2 regions of the Streptomyces sp. NPDC100445 genome follow, and region 1 is predicted to be linked to the other one. Evidence: riboswitches for the same ligand, from Rfam matches in the RefSeq annotation. Region 1 holds a riboswitch; the other holds the start of a gene.

Region 1 (7,576 bases):
ACGGACCGTGTTGCTCATCACGTCAAGAGGCCGACCGCAAGGGGTACTTCCTATCGGTTTCCGAAACGAGACCCCCGAACACGACGGCGGGCCCGCTCGCCGGGGTCCGGGGGCGCGCCCGCCGCGGTGCGGTCGGTCCGGGCTCAGGTGCCGGGCTTGCGGCCGTAGACGAAGACGTCGTCGCCGTTCCTCAGCAGCGACCAGTACGCCTTGGCCTCCTTCGGCGTCATGTTCACGCAGCCGTGCGAGCCCGGCGGGTTCCACATGCTGAGGCCCACCGAGTGGAAGGCCTGACCGCCGTTGAAGAACTGGCTGTAGGGCATCGGCACGTCGTACAGGTTGGAGACGTGGTCGATGTCCCGCCAGTAGATCTTCTTCAGGCCGGTGCGGGTCTCGTAGCCGTCACGGCCGGTGCGCACCGGCACCGGGCCGTGGACGAGCTTCGCGCCGTCCTGGATCCAGCTGAGCTGGAGCGTGAGGTTCACGCAGGCGATGCGGCCCTTGTCCACCGGGCACCTGCCGTCCTTGTTCGGCTTGTTCCCGACGGCCTTCTGTTTGTTCATGAGGTCCATCACACCCCAGGTGACGGACCCGGCGTAGCCGATGTTCGGCGTGATGCCGTGCTTGGTCTGGAAGGCCTGGACGGCCTTGCAGTCGGCGGCGGACTGCTTGCCGTCGACCGGCCGGCCGAGGAACCTCTCCACCTGCTTCTGGTACGGACCCGTGCGCGAGGTGCAGCTCGCGGCCTGGGCCGGTGCCGCGGTGAACGCGAGCGCCAGCGGAGCCACCAGTCCGGTGACGCCGAGCGCGACGACGCCTCGTCTGCGTATGTCCCCCATGACGGCCTACCCTTCTCCCCATGATCGTCCGGGGTCTCCACCGGGTCCTTCCCAGCGCGATTCCCACAGTCACGCACTACTAGACCCGCGCGGGCGGGCGAGGGTTGTGTTTCCGGTCAGCCCGTGACGAAATGGTTAACTTCGTCACCGCGCGGCCCTACCGGGGTGCGGGACGGCGACCAGGGGCGGGTCAGGGCCGGTGGACGGCCGCGTGGAAACCGGTGTGGACGGCGGTGAGGCCGCCGTCGACCACGAGGGTGGTCCCGGTGATCCAGGCGGCGTCGCGCGAGGCCAGGAAGGCGACCGCGGCGGCGATGTCCTCCGGCTCCCCGACCCGGCCCAGCGGGTACAGGCCGCGCACGGCGTCGAGTTCGCCGTCGCGTCCCTCCCACGCCGAGGTGCGGACCGTGCCCGGTGCCACGAGGTTGACCCGTACGCCCCGGGCGGCGGCGTGGCCGGCGAGGGTCCGGGTGAGGGAGCCCAGGCCGGCCTTGGCGGCGCTGTAGGCGTGGTTGCCGAAGTCCTGGAGGCCGTTGACGGAGCCGATGTTCACGATCGCCCCGCGGCCGGAGGCGGCGAGGTGGGGCAGCGCGGCCCGGCAGCAGCGGTAGGCGCCGGTGAGGGTGATGTCGAGGTCACGCCTCCACGCCTCGTCCGGGTCGTCCTCGAACAGTGGGACGTCCGGGGTGCAGTGGGCGGCGCTGCCGACCAGCACGTCGAGGGAGCCGAACACGGTGACGGCGCGGTCGACGGCCGCCTCGACGGCGTGGCGGTCGGCCACGTCGCAGGCGAACGCCTCGGCTGCCAGGCCCCGCCCGCGCAACGCGGCCGCGGTCCGCTCGGCCTCGGGCAGGTCCCGGTCGGTCACCAGGACCCGGCCGCCCTCCTCGGCGAGCCGCCGGGCCACGGCGGCTCCGATACCGCGGGCGGCGCCCGTCACGAGGATCCCGTGTCCCGCGAAGCGGGTCGCATCGGTCATGGACCGACAGTACGGCCGCCGCGGGCGCCTTTTCACCGGTACCGTCTATCCGCCCAGGCGGGTTCCCAGTTCCGCGGCGTCCGCGAGGAACCACAACTGCCGCCCCTGGTTGGACTCGTACACGAAGTCGCGCAGGGCCGTGCTCCGCGCGACGTGCCCGGAGATGTCACCGAGGACGGCGAGGCGCAGCCGGTAGTTCACGAACTTCTGGACGACGGCACCGGCGACCCCGGAGCCCAGCCGGAAGAAGTCCTCGGCGATCCGCTCCACGGGCACCGCGACCAACTCCGCCTCGTGCCCGAACGCGTCACCGATCAGGTCGAGCGCCGCGCTCTCCCCGTCGAGGACCGGGCCGTCGGGAGCGCAGTGCAGGACCCGTACGCCGTGGAGGGTGTCGATCGTCTGTGCGGTCATGGGGTGATCCTAGGATCACCCCGGGTGCCGCGTCCGCGATTTTTGTCCGGAATCCGTCAGTGCCCGCGCGCGATCCACTCCTCCAGGTGCGACGCCTCGGCCCCGATGGTCGTGGCGTCCCCGTGGCCCGTGAGCACCTTCGTCTCCGGCGGGAGGGTGAGGAGCCGGTCCCGGATGGAGTCGATGATCGTCGGGAAGTGCGAGTAGGAGCGCCCGGTGGCGCCCGGACCGCCCTGGAACAGGGTGTCGCCGGTGAACACGGCGCCGAGGCCCGGGTCGTACAGGCAGACGGCGCCCGGGGCGTGTCCGGGGGTGTGCAGGACGGTCAGGTCGGCGCCGGCGGCCTCGATGACCTGGCCGTCCGTGAGGTGCCGGTCGGGCTCGCGGTCGGGGTGGGTGAGGTGCCACAGCGGCAGGTCGTCGGGGTGGAGCCAGATCACCGCGCCGGTGCGGTCGGCCAGTTCCGGCGCCGCGTCGATGTGGTCGTTGTGCGCGTGGGTGCACACGATCGCGGTGAGCCGGCGGTCGCCGACGGCGCGGATCACGGCCTCGGCGTCGTGGGCGGCGTCGATGACGATCACCTCGTGATCGTCGCCGACGAGCCACACGTTGTTCTCGACGTCCCAGGTGCCGCCGTCCAGGGTGAACCGGCCGGCGGTGACGAGGCGCTCGACGCGGGCGGCCATCACAGCACCACCACCGAGCGCAGCACGTCGCCGTGGTGCATCCGGTCGAACGCCTTCTCCACCTCGTCGAGCCGGATGGTCTCGGTGACGAACGCGTCGAGCGGGAGACGGCCCTGGAGGTGGAGGTCGATCAGCATGGGGAAGTCCCGGGAGGGCAGGCAGTCGCCGTACCAGGACGACTTCAGGGCACCGCCGCGGCCGAAGACGTCGAGCAGGGGCAGTTCGAGCTTCATCTCGGGGGTGGGGACGCCGACGAGGACGACCGTGCCGGCGAGGTCGCGGGCGTAGAACGCCTGCTGGTAGGTCTCGGGCCGGCCGACGGCGTCGATGACCACGTCGGCGCCGAACCCGCCGGTCAGTTCGCGGATCGCCTCGACCGGGTCGGTGCTCCGGGAGTTGACGGTGTGGGTGGCGCCGAGGGTGCGGGCCTTGTCCAGCTTGCGGTCGTCGATGTCCACGGCGATGACCTTCGAGGCCCCCGCCAGGTACGCTCCGGCGACGGCCGCGCCGCCGACACCGCCGCAGCCGATGACGGCGACCGAGTCGCCGCGGCCGACGTTCCCGGTGTTGACGGCGGCGCCGATGCCGGCCATCACCCCGCAGCCCAGCAGCCCGGCGACCGCCGGGGAGACGGCCGGGTCCACCTTGGTGCACTGGCCGGCCGCCACCAGCGTCTTCTCGGCGAACGCGCCGATCCCCAGTGCCGGGGAGAGTTCCTGCCCGGTCGCGGCGAGGGTCATCCTCTGCCGCGCGTTGTGGGTGTCGAAGCAGTACCAGGGCCGACCGCGCAGACAGGCCCGGCAATGCCCGCACACGGCACGCCAGTTCAGGACGACGAAGTCGCCGGGGGCGACATCGGTGACACCGGCGCCGACCGACTCCACGACACCGGCGGCCTCGTGGCCGAGCAGGAACGGGAAGTCGTCCGAGATGCCGCCCTGTTTGTAGTGCAGATCGGTGTGGCAGACCCCGCAGGCCTGGACGCGCACGACGGCCTCACCGGGTCCCGGGTCCGGGATGACGATCGTCTCGAGCCGTACGGGCTCGTCCTTCCCCGGTGCGATCACGCCGCGTACTTCCTGCGCCATGGCCTGGCCCCTTCCTTCGAAAACCTTCGCTGCCGACCCTACGCGCCGCCGCTCGGCGACGGGACGCTCCACGAGGGCGGCGGTGGATCCTTCCGGGCCCCGTACCCCGGGCGGCACCGCGCGCCGCCGGACGGGGCCCGGCAGCGCGGAGGGCCGCCCCGGCCCGGGACGGCCCTCTTGTCGGGGAGCGGACTCAGTGGATGGCGGAGACCAGGCCCAGCACGGGCGCGGCGGGCGCGAGGACCTGCTCCACCTGGTTCAGCTGGTTCAGCTCCTTGAGATGCTGGAGCGCCCCGAGCTGGTCGGTGACCCGCGGCACCCGCTCCTGCTCCGCCGCGGGGAGGCCGGCGCCGGGCAGGGAGTCCAGCGTGGACAGCGCGCCGAGCTTCTCGACGAGCGGTGCGCCGGCGCTTGCCGCGTTCGCCGACGGAACGGCGAGGCCGGCGATCCCGGCGGCCAGACCGACGGCGGCGGCGATACGTCGTGTTGAGATCATGCCCTCACCAACGGGCGCGGGCCCCGGCCGGACACGGGCGGTGGGCCCAGCTCACCCGTGAGGCGGAGCCGGCCGCCGCACTTGCCGTGGCCGTCCGGGCGGAGGAGCCTCGGAGGTGGGGTCCGTGCGGCCCGCCCTCGTCGGGCCGCGGGCGCCTGAAGGAGGTCACCATGGGCACCGCGACGGGGTCCTCGTTCGACTCCGAGACACTGCGCCGGGCCATAGAGGGGAACACCGGGAACACCCTTCTGTCGCTCTACACGGACGACGCGGAGATCCGCATCGTCGACCACCAGCATCAGCCCAGCAGCCCCACCGTCCTGCACGGCCGGGGCCAGATCGCCGAGTTGCTGGACGACGTCTACAGCCGTGACATGACCCACCGGCTCGAACGGTGCGTCGTGGAGGGCGAACACGCCGCCTACAGCGAGGCCTGCGAGTACGCGGACGGCACCCGCGTGCTCTCCGAGTCGATGATCACCCTGCGGGACGGGAAGATCGCCGACCAGCTCATGGTGCAGGCCTGGGACGAGTAGCCCCCGGCCCGGCACGTCCGGCACGTCCGGCAGCATCCCGAGGAGGAACACGCGGAGCCGGGCGTCGTACGCACACTCGGTTACCCTGTACGCGGGCCGTGACTGGCGCTGAGGTGGAGAACCACCGGGGAGCGGCCCGTGGTGGATGCCGCGCGCCTGGGCGAGAGACTCGATCCCAGCCCAGGAGTGTGCAGCATGACCCAGGCCCGCCTCATGGACGGTACCGCGCTCGCCCGCCGCGTCGTCGCGGACGCCGCGCAGAAGGCCGCCGCGATCACCGGCCGCACCGGCACCGCGCCCTGTCTCGCGACCGTGCTGGTCGGCGAGGACCCTGCCTCGGTGACATACGTTCGCATGAAGCGCAACCGCTGCCGGGAAGCCGGTGTGGAATCCCGGCACGTGGCGCTGCCCGCCGACACGACCACCGCCGAACTCGTGGCGAAGCTGCGGGAGTTGTCGGCGGACCCGGAGGTGCACGGCATCCTGCTCCAGCACCCGGTGGGCGAGCACGTCGACGAGCGGGCCGCGTTCGAGGCGATCGCCCCGGAGAAGGACGTCGACGGCGTCACCTTCGCCTCGTTCGCCGCGATGAGCTTCGGCCTGCCGGGATTCGTCTCCTGCACGCCCGGCGGCATCATGCGGCTGCTGGACGGGTACGGCGTCGACCCGGCCGGCAAGCGGGCCGTCGTGGTCGGCCGCAGCGCGATCCTCGGCAAGCCGGTGGGGATGCTGCTGCTGGCCCGGGACGCGACCGTGACGTACTGCCACTCGCGCACCCGGGACCTGTCTGCGGCGGTCCGCGAGGCCGACATCGTCGTCGCCGCCGTCGGCCGTCCGCGGCTCATCCGCGGGCAGGACGTCAAGCCCGGGGCGGTCGTGGTCGACGCGGGCTACAACCCGGGGAACGTCGGCGACGTCGACTTCGACTCTGCCGTGGAGCGGGCCGCGCTGATCACGCCGGTACCGGGCGGCGTCGGTCCCATGACCATCGCCACGCTGCTGGAGCAGACCGTGGACGCCGCCGCCCGGCAGCTCGGCGTGTGACGGAGCGGGCCCGCACGGGGGCCGGCGCCGGGCCGACCCCCCGTGGTCAGCGCATCCACACCCGGTAGTCCATCACGTCCCCCGCCTTCACCCCGTACTCCTCGTCGTCCCGGGTGAAGGTGGTCTCCAGGCCGAGGACGGCACCGGTGCGCGGGTCGAGGATCAGCATCCGCCGGCCGCCCTCGCCCGCGCCCCCGTACACGTACGCCTGCCCCGGCCGGCCCAGGCGGTCCGTCACCCGTCCGGCAGGCCGCAGCCCGTGGGCGTCCTCCAGTACCCGGACCAGCGCCGCGGACTCGCGGCCGCCCAGCGTCCAGTGGCTCAGCAACTCCTGCACGCCCTCGAACAATTCGGGGGTGTCCAAGGAGTCCGTGTGCACGGTCTCGGCCAGGTAGGCGCGCAGGGCGGCCGGCGTGTGCGGCGGGGGCGCCTCGGGCGGGGCGTCGCTCCAGCTCGGCGGATACGTGACCCGGCTGAGGACGTGGCCGTCGGCCACCAGGCGCGGATCGTCACCCTCGTCGGTGAGGACCGGGCGGCCCGGACGGCGCGGATCGGTCGCCACGACCAGCTCGGTGTGACTGTCGTCCGCGCGCCAGCGCACGACCCGCTCCTCGGGCAGGGTGACGGGCGGCCTGCTGTCGGCCATGCCGAGGCTCCACGACTGCATGTGCGTGCCCTTGCGCAGGCCCGGCGAGCCGTCGGCCGCGGCGGCCTCGGCCATCTCCGCCAGTTCCGCCAGCGGTACGGGCGTGGACCGGGCGTGGACGGCCAGGGGACGGGGCGCGGCGACGGCGGACTGGCCGTCCAGGCCGCCGAGCAGCGCGGCCGACGCCGTCGCCAGGACGACACCGGAGGCGGCCAGGCCCCACAGCAGCCGGACGCGCGGGGCGCGTCGCGCCGGTGCGGGCCGGTGCAACAGCCGCTCCAGCTGCCGCTCGGCACGGTGGCCCAGCGGACCGTCGGCGAAATCGGGACCGTCCGCCGGGACCGGGTTGGCGTGGCGGAGGAGATCGAGTTCGTCAGGCATGTCGGGGGTCCTCGCACGGGCATGCGTCGGCGATGGGCACGGGGTACGCCGAGGCGACGGACGGCGCCGCCCCGGCGAGGGCCGACCCCGGAACAGCCACACCGGCGGGCAGCGGGGCCGCGATGCGGTCGGGATCGGTGGGCTGGGAGTTCAGGTCGGCCCCGGCTGCGGGGTTGGGCGGCGCGACCCGGACCGGGCCCGTGGCCTGGCGGTGCGCGCCCGCCCCGCCGGCAGGCTTCGGCGGGGTTGGGTGGTCGGTGGGCGGCGTCGGGGTGGCCGGGTCGGCGGGGCCCGGGGCCCGGGTGCCGACGAAGCGCGGCGCCGTGGTCCGGGCGGGGCCCGAGGGGGTGGGCGGGGTCTCGGTGGGCCGGGACGCGGGCCGCGGGCCCGGACGCGGTGGGGCGTCCGGGGGTGTCAGGCGGTCTATCTCGGCGCGGAGCCGGCGGCGGGCACGGTGCAGGCGCATC
Region 2 (7,576 bases), on a different contig from region 1:
GGTCGGTGGCGCGTCCGGCGATCTCCCGCGCCACCTTCTCCTCCAGGACGTGGGCGGCGCGCGAGGGGGCGCCGGACTTGGTGGTGCCCGGCTCGGTGGCGGTCAGGACGCGGTCGATCAGCCCGGCCACCTCGTCCATCTCGGCGGTGCCCAGGCCGCGGGTGGTGAGCGCGGGGGTGCCGACGCGGATGCCGGAGGTGTACCAGGCCCCGTTCGGGTCGGCCGGGATGGCGTTGCGGTTGGTGACGATGCCCGAGTCGAGGAGCGCCGCCTCGGCCTGCCGGCCGGTGAGGCCGTAGGAGGTGGCCACGTCGATCAGGTTGAGGTGGTTGTCCGTGCCGCCCGTGACCAGGGTGGCGCCGCGGCGCATCAGGCCCTCGGCGAGCGCGCGGGAGTTGTCGACGATCCGCTGGGCGTAGTCCTGGAACGCGGGCCGGCGGGCCTCGGCGAGGGCGACGGCCTTGGCGGCCATGACGTGCGGGAGGGGACCGCCGAGGACCATCGGGCAGCCCCGGTCGACCTGGTCCTTCAGGGAGTCGTCGCACAGCACCATGCCGCCGCGCGGGCCGCGCAGGGACTTGTGGGTGGTCGTGGTGACGATCTGCGCGTGCGGCACCGGGTCGAAGTCGCCGGTGAGGACCTTGCCGGCGACCAGACCGGCGAAGTGCGCCATGTCGACCATGAGGGTGGCGCCGACCTCGTCGGCGATCTCCCGCATGCGCCGGAAGTCCACCAGCCGGGGGTAGGCGGAGTAGCCGGCGACGATGATCAGCGGCTTGAACTCGCGGGCCTGGGCGCGCAGGGCGTCGTAGTCGATCAGGCCGGTGGCCGGGTCGGTGCCGTAGGAGCGCTGGTCGAACATCTTGCCGGAGATGTTCGGGCGGAAGCCGTGGGTGAGGTGGCCGCCGGCGTCCAGGGACATGCCGAGCATGCGCTGGTTGCCGAAGGCGCGGCGCAGCTCGGCCCAGTCGGCGTCGGTCAGGTCGTTGATCTGGCGGACGCCGGTCCGCTCCAGGAAGGGCGCCTCGACGCGGTCGGCGAGGACGGCCCAGAAGGCGACGAGGTTGGCGTCGATGCCGGAATGCGGCTGAACGTAGGCGTGGCGGGCGCCGAACAGCTCGCGGGCGTGTTCGGCGGCGAGGGACTCGACGGTGTCGACGTTGCGGCAGCCGGCGTAGAAGCGGCGGCCGACGGTGCCCTCGGCGTACTTGTCGCTGAACCAGTTGCCCATGGCGAGCAGGGTCGCCGGGGAGGCGTAGTTCTCGGAGGCGATCAGCTTCAGCATCTCGCGCTGGTCGGCGACCTCCTGGCCGATGGCGTCGGCGACGCGCGGCTCGACGGCGCGGACCACGTCGAGGGCGGCGCGGAAGGCCGTGGACTCGGTGGAGAGGGGGGCGGAATTCTCGGGCATCGGGACCTCCGGACGGCGTGCGTACAGCGTTCACGTTCGGCCCAGGCGCACGGCACTCTTTCCGGCTCGGACCGCTCCCCGATGGTCCGTCCCATCCCAAGCGCGCCAGTCACGGCCCGCTCGTCAGCCTACCCGGCGCACCGGACGGCGCCGGGTGCGCGTCCACCATGCGAGCGAGCGGGCCGGCCCCGGTGCCCGGTGCCCGGTGCCCGGTGCCCGGTGGGTCAGAGGATCACGTGGGGCAGGAAGCGGGCGTACCCGTCGGTGATCAGGCCGGCGGACTCGCGCAGGCCGAGGCCGGCCGGCTCGTCCCGGACGACCCAGGCGCCGAGGACGACGTGGTTGCCGTCGAAGGCGGGCAGGGGCGCGAGCCGCTGGTAGCAGCAGGGGTCTTCCCGGACGGCGGCGGGCGCGCCCGGCTCGTGCACGGTGACGCCCTCGCCCTCCCGGCCGAGGAGCGGCTTGGCGACGTAGCCGGTGGTCGCGGCCAGCTCTCGGGGGCCGTCCAGGTAGGCGGGCAGGAGATTGCGATGGCCGGGGTACAGCTCCCAGAGGACCGCCAGCAGGGCCTTGTTGCTCAGCAGCATCTTCCAGGCGGGTTCGATCCACAGGGTGGTGCCGGTGCCGCCGCCGTTGTCCAGGGTGTCCAGGACGTGCCGGCCGAAGGCGTCGGTGGTGAGCCATTCCCAGGGGTAGAGCTTGAACAGGGCGCGGATGAAGCCGAGCCGGTTGTCGACGAAGCGGCCGGAGAGGGTGTCCCAGCCGATCTCCTCCATGGTGAGCCAGTCGGTTCTCAGGCCGGCCTGTTCGGCGGTCTCCTTCAGGTAGGCGACCGTCATCAGGTCCTCGCCGAGCTCGTCGGCCGAGGAGTGCGCGAAGTGCAGGGGGCTGCCGGGCGGCAGGAGCGCGGCCTGGGCGCGCCAGGCGTCGACCAGCCGTTCGTGCAGGCAGTTCCACTGGTCGGCGCCGGGGAAGCGGTCCTCCATCCAGAACCACTGCGGTGCGGCGGCCTCCACCAGGGAGGTCGGGGTGTCGGCGTTGTACTCCAGCAGCCTGGCCGGTCCCGTGCCGTCGTAGTGCAGGTCGAAGCGGCCGTACACGGACGGCAGTTCCTCCCGGCGGTGCCAGGACTCGGCGACGGCGGCGGCCACCCGCGGGTCGGTGATGCCGAGGTCGGCGAACCGGTCCTCGGCCACGATGTGCCCGGCCGCCGCCAGACACATGCGGTGCAGATCGGCGACGGTCTCCTCCAGCGCCTCGACCTCGTCCGGGGAGAAGACGTAGTAGGCGCTCTCGTCCCAGTAGGGGCGCAGGGAGCCGTCGGGGTGGCGGGTGAGGGGGTAGATCAGGCTCTGTGCCTCGACGGTGCGCTGCCAGCCTGGGCGCGGGGTGATGGTGCGGCGTTCCATGCTCGTGTCCCCGTCAGCCGCCGGAGCCGCCCTTGCCGCCGCCGAAGCCGCCGCGGTGCACCCCGCTGCCGTGGTGGTCGTCGTCCGACGAACCGCCGCCGCTCCGGCCGGGCTCGGTGAAGGAGCCGCCGTCGACCCAGCCGTGCTCCTCGTCGCCCTCGTAGTACCAGGCGGCGTCGGCCGACCCGCGCGGCGACCTCCCGGCGGTCTTCCGCCCCGCGCCCGTCCTCGACGAGGTCGCGCCGGTCCCGCAGTTCTTGTCGGAGACGACCTTGTAGCCCTTGGCGAGGCTGTGGCTGTCGCGGTCGACGCAGCGCTTGTCCGGCTCGGACGAGCAGGCCGTGAGGGCGGCGGCCAGCAGGCCCATCCCGCCGAGGACGACCGTGCCGGACCGCAGTCGCCGACGTGTGTCCGTCATGGTGGTGTCTCCGCCGTCCGCCGTTGTCTCCGGCCGACAGCCTAGGGACCGGTGTGCGCACCCGCACCGGCGACCCCCGCGTCCACGCTCGCCTAGAGTCACTGCGTGCTTCTCGGAATGGTGTGCGCCCTCGGCGCGGCGGTCTGCTTCGGTACGGCGACGGTGCTCCAGGCGGTGGCCGCGCGCGCGGCGGTCGCCGACGCGGACGGTGGTGACGGCGGGTCCGGCGCGCTGCTGCTGCGGGCGCTGCGGCAGTGGCGGTACCTGGCCGGGCTCGCGCTGGACGGGCTCGGGTTCCTGCTCCAGATCGCGGCCCTGCGATCGCTGCCGATCTACGCGGTGGGCGCGGCGCTGGCGGCGAGCCTCGCGGTGACGGCGGTGGTGGCGGCGCGGCTGCTGCGGGTCCGGCTGAGCGGGGTCGAGTGGGCCGCGGTGGGCGTGGTGTGCGCGGGACTGGCCCTGCTGGGGCTCGCCTCGGGCGCGGAGGGCGAGCGGGAGGGGCCCGGCTGGCTGCGGTACGCGATGGTCGCGGTGGCGGTGGGGGTGCTGCTGCTCAGCGCGGCCGGCGGGCGCCTGACGGGCCGGACCCGGGCGTTGCTCCTGGGGCTCGGCGCGGGGTTCGGGTTCGGGGTGGTGGAGGTGGCGGTCCGGCTGATCGACTCCCTGCACCCGGCCGAGCTGCTCACCAACCCGGCGACGTACGCCCTGCTGCTCGGCGGCGGCGCCGCGTTCCTGCTGCTCACCTCGGCCCTCCAGCGGGGCTCGGTGACCACCGCGACCGCCGGCATAGTCATCGGCGAGACGCTCGGCCCCGCCGCGGTGGGCGTGGTCTGGCTCGGCGACCGGACCCGGGAGGGCCTGGGCTGGCTGGCGGCCCTGGGCTTCGCGGTGGCGGTGGCGGGAGCCCTGCTGCTGGCCCGCTTCGGCGAGGCACCGGCGGCGGCGGAGAGCTGAGGACGCGGGACCGGCGTGGTCCCTGGGTCCTGTCTTGCGTCGCGCGGCGGTCGCGAATGGTCGGGCAGGGCCTACGGCAGTACCCGGCACAGGGCGCGCAGGGTGTCGGCCCAGGCGCTGTCCGGTGGGGTGCCGTAGCCGACGACCAGGGCGTCCAGGGGGGTGGCGCGGGCCTGGGGGTGGCGGTGGAAGGCGAGGCCGTGCAGGGCCAGGCCCTGCCGGGCGGCGGCCCGGACCACCGGCTGTTCCGTGCCCGGCGGCAGGCGCAGCACCGCGTGCAGGCCGGCCGCGATGCCCGTGACCCGCACGCCCGGCGCGTGGCCGGCGACGGCCTCGGCGAGGGCGTCGCGGCGGCGCCGGTAGCGCAGGCGGGCGGAGCGGACGTGGCGGTCGTACGCGCCGGAGGTGAGGAACTCGGCGAGGGTGAGCTGGTCCAGGGCGCCCACCGTGTCGGTGTGGCCCTTCGCCGCGGTCGCCTCCTCGGCCAGGGCCGGTGGCAGCACCATCCATCCCAGGCGCAGTCCGGGGGCGAGGGACTTGCTGGCGGTGCCGAGGTGGACGACCCGGTCGGGGTCCAGGCCCTGGAGGGCGCCGACGGGCTGGCGGTCGTAGCGGAACTCGCCGTCGTAGTCGTCCTCCAGCACCAGTCCGCCGGTGCGGCGCGCCCAGTCGACGACGGCGGCCCGGCGGTCGGGGTGCAGGGCGGTGCCCATGGGGAACTGGTGGGCGGGGGTGAGCAGGACCGCGCCCGCGTCGCCCGGTGCCCGCGGGTCGGTGCCGAGTTCGTCGTAGGGCAGCGCGGGCGTGGCGAGGCCGGCGTTCCCCAGCAGCCGCCAGTACACGTCGAGGCCGTACGACTCGACCGCCACCGCCTCGACGCCGCGCGCCCGCAGCACCTTGCCGAGGATGCCCAGGGCGTGCGAGAAGCCCGCGGTGATCACGACGGTCTCCGGGGTGGCGCGGACGCCCCGGGCGCGGGCGAGGTAGCCGGCGAGGGCGGTGCGCAGTTCGGGACGGCCGCGCGGGTCGCCGTAGCCGAGGGCCTGGAAGGGGGCGGTGGCCAGGGCGCGGCGGGCGGCCCGGAGCCATTCGGTGCGCGGGAAGGAGGCGAGGTCCGGGGAGCCGGGGGTGAGGTCGTGGACCGGGGCCGGGGTGGCGCGGCGGGGCGCGGGGCGGCCGGCGGGGGCGGGCGGGGCGCTGTGGGGCACGCCGGCGGCGACGCGGGTGCCGGAGCCCTGCCGGGCGGTGAGCCAGCCCTCGGCGACCAGGTCGGCGTAGGTCTCGGCGACGGTGTTGCGGGCGACGCCGAGGTCGGCGGCGAGGGTGCGGGAGGACGGCAGGCGGGTGCCGGGGGTGAGGCGGCCGGTGCGGACGGCGTCCCGCAGGGCGTCGGTCAGGCCGCGGCGCAGCCCACCGGAGCGGGCGGGTTCGAGGTGCAGGTCGACGCCCAGAGTGGCCCAAGGTCTTGCCATGGAAATGGACCATACTCCCGGGCTGCCCCGCTTCTAGGGTCGAGGCATGAGCACTACGCAGGAGAGCGGCGTCCACGCCGCCGAGGAAGCCCCGCGGCTGGGCTGGGCCGAGCACGCACCCGAGGTCTACAAGGCGATGATCCGACTGGAGACCGCCGCGAAGAAGGGCCTGGACCCGGCGCTGTACGAGCTGGTGAAGATCCGCGCCTCCCAGATCAACCGCTGCGCGTTCTGCCTCGACATGCACACCCAGGACGCCCTCGCGGCCGGGGAGAGCGTCGGGCGGATCGTGCAGCTCAGCGCCTGGCAGGAGTCGCGGCACTTCTACACGGAGAAGGAACTGGCGGCCATCGAGCTGACCGAGGCGGTCACCGTACTGACCGACGGCTTCGTCCCGGACGAGGTGTACGGACGGGCCGCCGAGCACTTCGAGGAGGCCGAACTCGCCCAGCTGATCGCCGCGATCACGGTGATCAACGCCTGGAACCGGTTCGGCGTGACCACCAGGATGACCCCGGGCCACTACCGGCCGGGGCAGCACGGGTGAACCGGGCGGAGGCGTTCCGCGCCCTGCACGTCCGGCGCGGGCCGGGCGATCCGCTGGTGCTGCCCGGCCCCTGGGACGCGGCCGGCGCCCGGGTGTTCGCGGCGGCCGGGTTCCCGGCGCTGGCCACGCCGAGCGCCGGGATCGCCGCCTCGCTCGGGTACGAGGACGGGCACACCCCGGCCGGTGAGATGTTCGCGGCGGTGGCCCGCATCACGCGGGCGGTGGACGTGCCGGTGTCGGCGGACGTCGAGGGCGGGTACGGGCTGGCGGCCGGGGAGCTGGTGGAACGGCTGCTGGAGGCCGGCGCGGTCGGGTGCAACCTCGAGGACTCGCACGACGGGGTCCTCGAGGACCGGCACGCGCACGCCGAGTACCTCGCGGAGGTCCGCGCGGCCGCCGGGGACCGGCTCTTCGTCAACGCACGCATCGACGTCTTCCTGCACGGCGACGGCGACCCCGAGCGGGCCATCGAGCGGGCCGCGTCGTACGTGGCGGCGGGCGCGGACTGCGTCTACCCGATCATGGCCCCGCCCGCCGTGCTGCCGCTGCTGCGCTCCGGCGTCCAGGGCCCGCTGAACGCCTTGGCCCGGCTGGACGGGGACGGCCCCTCGCCCGCCGAACTCGGCGGACTCGGGGCCACCCGGGTCACGTTCGGGCCGGGCTTCCAGCGGCGGGCGTACGCCGCACTGGACGAGATCGCCCGCTCCCTGCGCGGCTGAGAGGGGTCAGGACAGCCACTTCTTCCACACGTCGCGGTGGCCGTCCACCCACTCGCGCGCCGCCTCGGCCGGGGCCATCTTCCGCTCGGCGATCATCAGCGCCACCTCGTTCTGGTCCTCGGTGGTCCACCGGAACCTCTTCAGGAAGGCCGCGGCCCGGCCGCCGTCCTTCGCGAAGCCGGCGTTGAGGTACTTCTGGAGCGGGGTGTGCGGGTAGGCGCAGGTGATCTTCGCGGTGTCCGCGTCGCAGCCCTTCTTGTACGGCGGCAGCTTCACCTCCGTCATGGGGACCTTCTCGAACAGCCACTGGGGGGCGTACCAGTAGGTCAGGAACGGCTTCTTCTCCTTGGCGAACTGCTTGATCTGGGTGATCTGCGCGGCCTCGGACCCGGCGAAGACGACCTGGTAGTCCAGCTTCAGGTTCTTCACCAGCGCCTTGTCGTTGGTGACGTAGGACGGGGAGCCGTCCATCAGCTGGCCCTTGCCGCCGCTCTCCGCGGTGCGGAAGAGGGAGGCGTACTTGTTCAGGTTCCTCCAGTCCGTGATGTCCGGGTGCTGTTTCACCAGGTAGGTCGGCACGTACCAGCCGATGTGGCCGGTCACGCCGAGGCCGCCGCCGGGCGCGATCGTCCTCTTGTCGTGGACG

The links. A riboswitch is a leader RNA that binds a small molecule or an ion and turns the genes downstream of it on or off. The one in region 1 is predicted to bind ZMP and ZTP.
Region 2: it holds a riboswitch for ZMP and ZTP, as region 1 does, so the genes downstream of both, ACIQVT_RS11565 (glycine hydroxymethyltransferase) here and ACIQVT_RS04060 (bifunctional 5,10-methylenetetrahydrofolate dehydrogenase/5,10-methenyltetrahydrofolate cyclohydrolase) in region 1, are expected to answer to the same signal.

Annotation. Positions count from the first base shown of each region.
Region 1 is NZ_JBIVZV010000001.1:908,826-916,401, forward strand. It holds gene ACIQVT_RS04025 (L,D-transpeptidase family protein) at 144-839, opposite strand; gene ACIQVT_RS04030 (SDR family NAD(P)-dependent oxidoreductase) at 1,030-1,818, opposite strand; gene ACIQVT_RS04035 (DUF4180 domain-containing protein) at 1,864-2,232, opposite strand; gene ACIQVT_RS04040 (MBL fold metallo-hydrolase) at 2,289-2,918, opposite strand; gene ACIQVT_RS04045 (S-(hydroxymethyl)mycothiol dehydrogenase) at 2,918-4,006, opposite strand; gene ACIQVT_RS04050 (hypothetical protein) at 4,200-4,502, opposite strand; gene ACIQVT_RS04055 (nuclear transport factor 2 family protein) at 4,673-5,038, shown strand; ZMP/ZTP riboswitch at 5,127-5,207, shown strand; gene ACIQVT_RS04060 (bifunctional 5,10-methylenetetrahydrofolate dehydrogenase/5,10-methenyltetrahydrofolate cyclohydrolase) at 5,234-6,082, shown strand; gene ACIQVT_RS04065 (CU044_5270 family protein) at 6,129-7,109, opposite strand; partial or broken gene ACIQVT_RS04070 (RNA polymerase sigma factor) at 7,519-7,576, opposite strand, start outside.
Region 2 is NZ_JBIVZV010000003.1:563,045-570,620, forward strand. It holds gene ACIQVT_RS11565 (glycine hydroxymethyltransferase) at 1-1,411, opposite strand, end outside; ZMP/ZTP riboswitch at 1,444-1,534, opposite strand; gene ACIQVT_RS11570 (glutathionylspermidine synthase family protein) at 1,636-2,820, opposite strand; gene ACIQVT_RS11575 (hypothetical protein) at 2,834-3,238, opposite strand; gene ACIQVT_RS11580 (hypothetical protein) at 3,356-4,192, shown strand; gene ACIQVT_RS11585 (PLP-dependent aminotransferase family protein) at 4,264-5,664, opposite strand; gene ACIQVT_RS11590 (carboxymuconolactone decarboxylase family protein) at 5,711-6,211, shown strand; gene ACIQVT_RS11595 (isocitrate lyase/phosphoenolpyruvate mutase family protein) at 6,208-6,930, shown strand; gene ACIQVT_RS11600 (ABC transporter substrate-binding protein) at 6,937-7,576, opposite strand, start outside.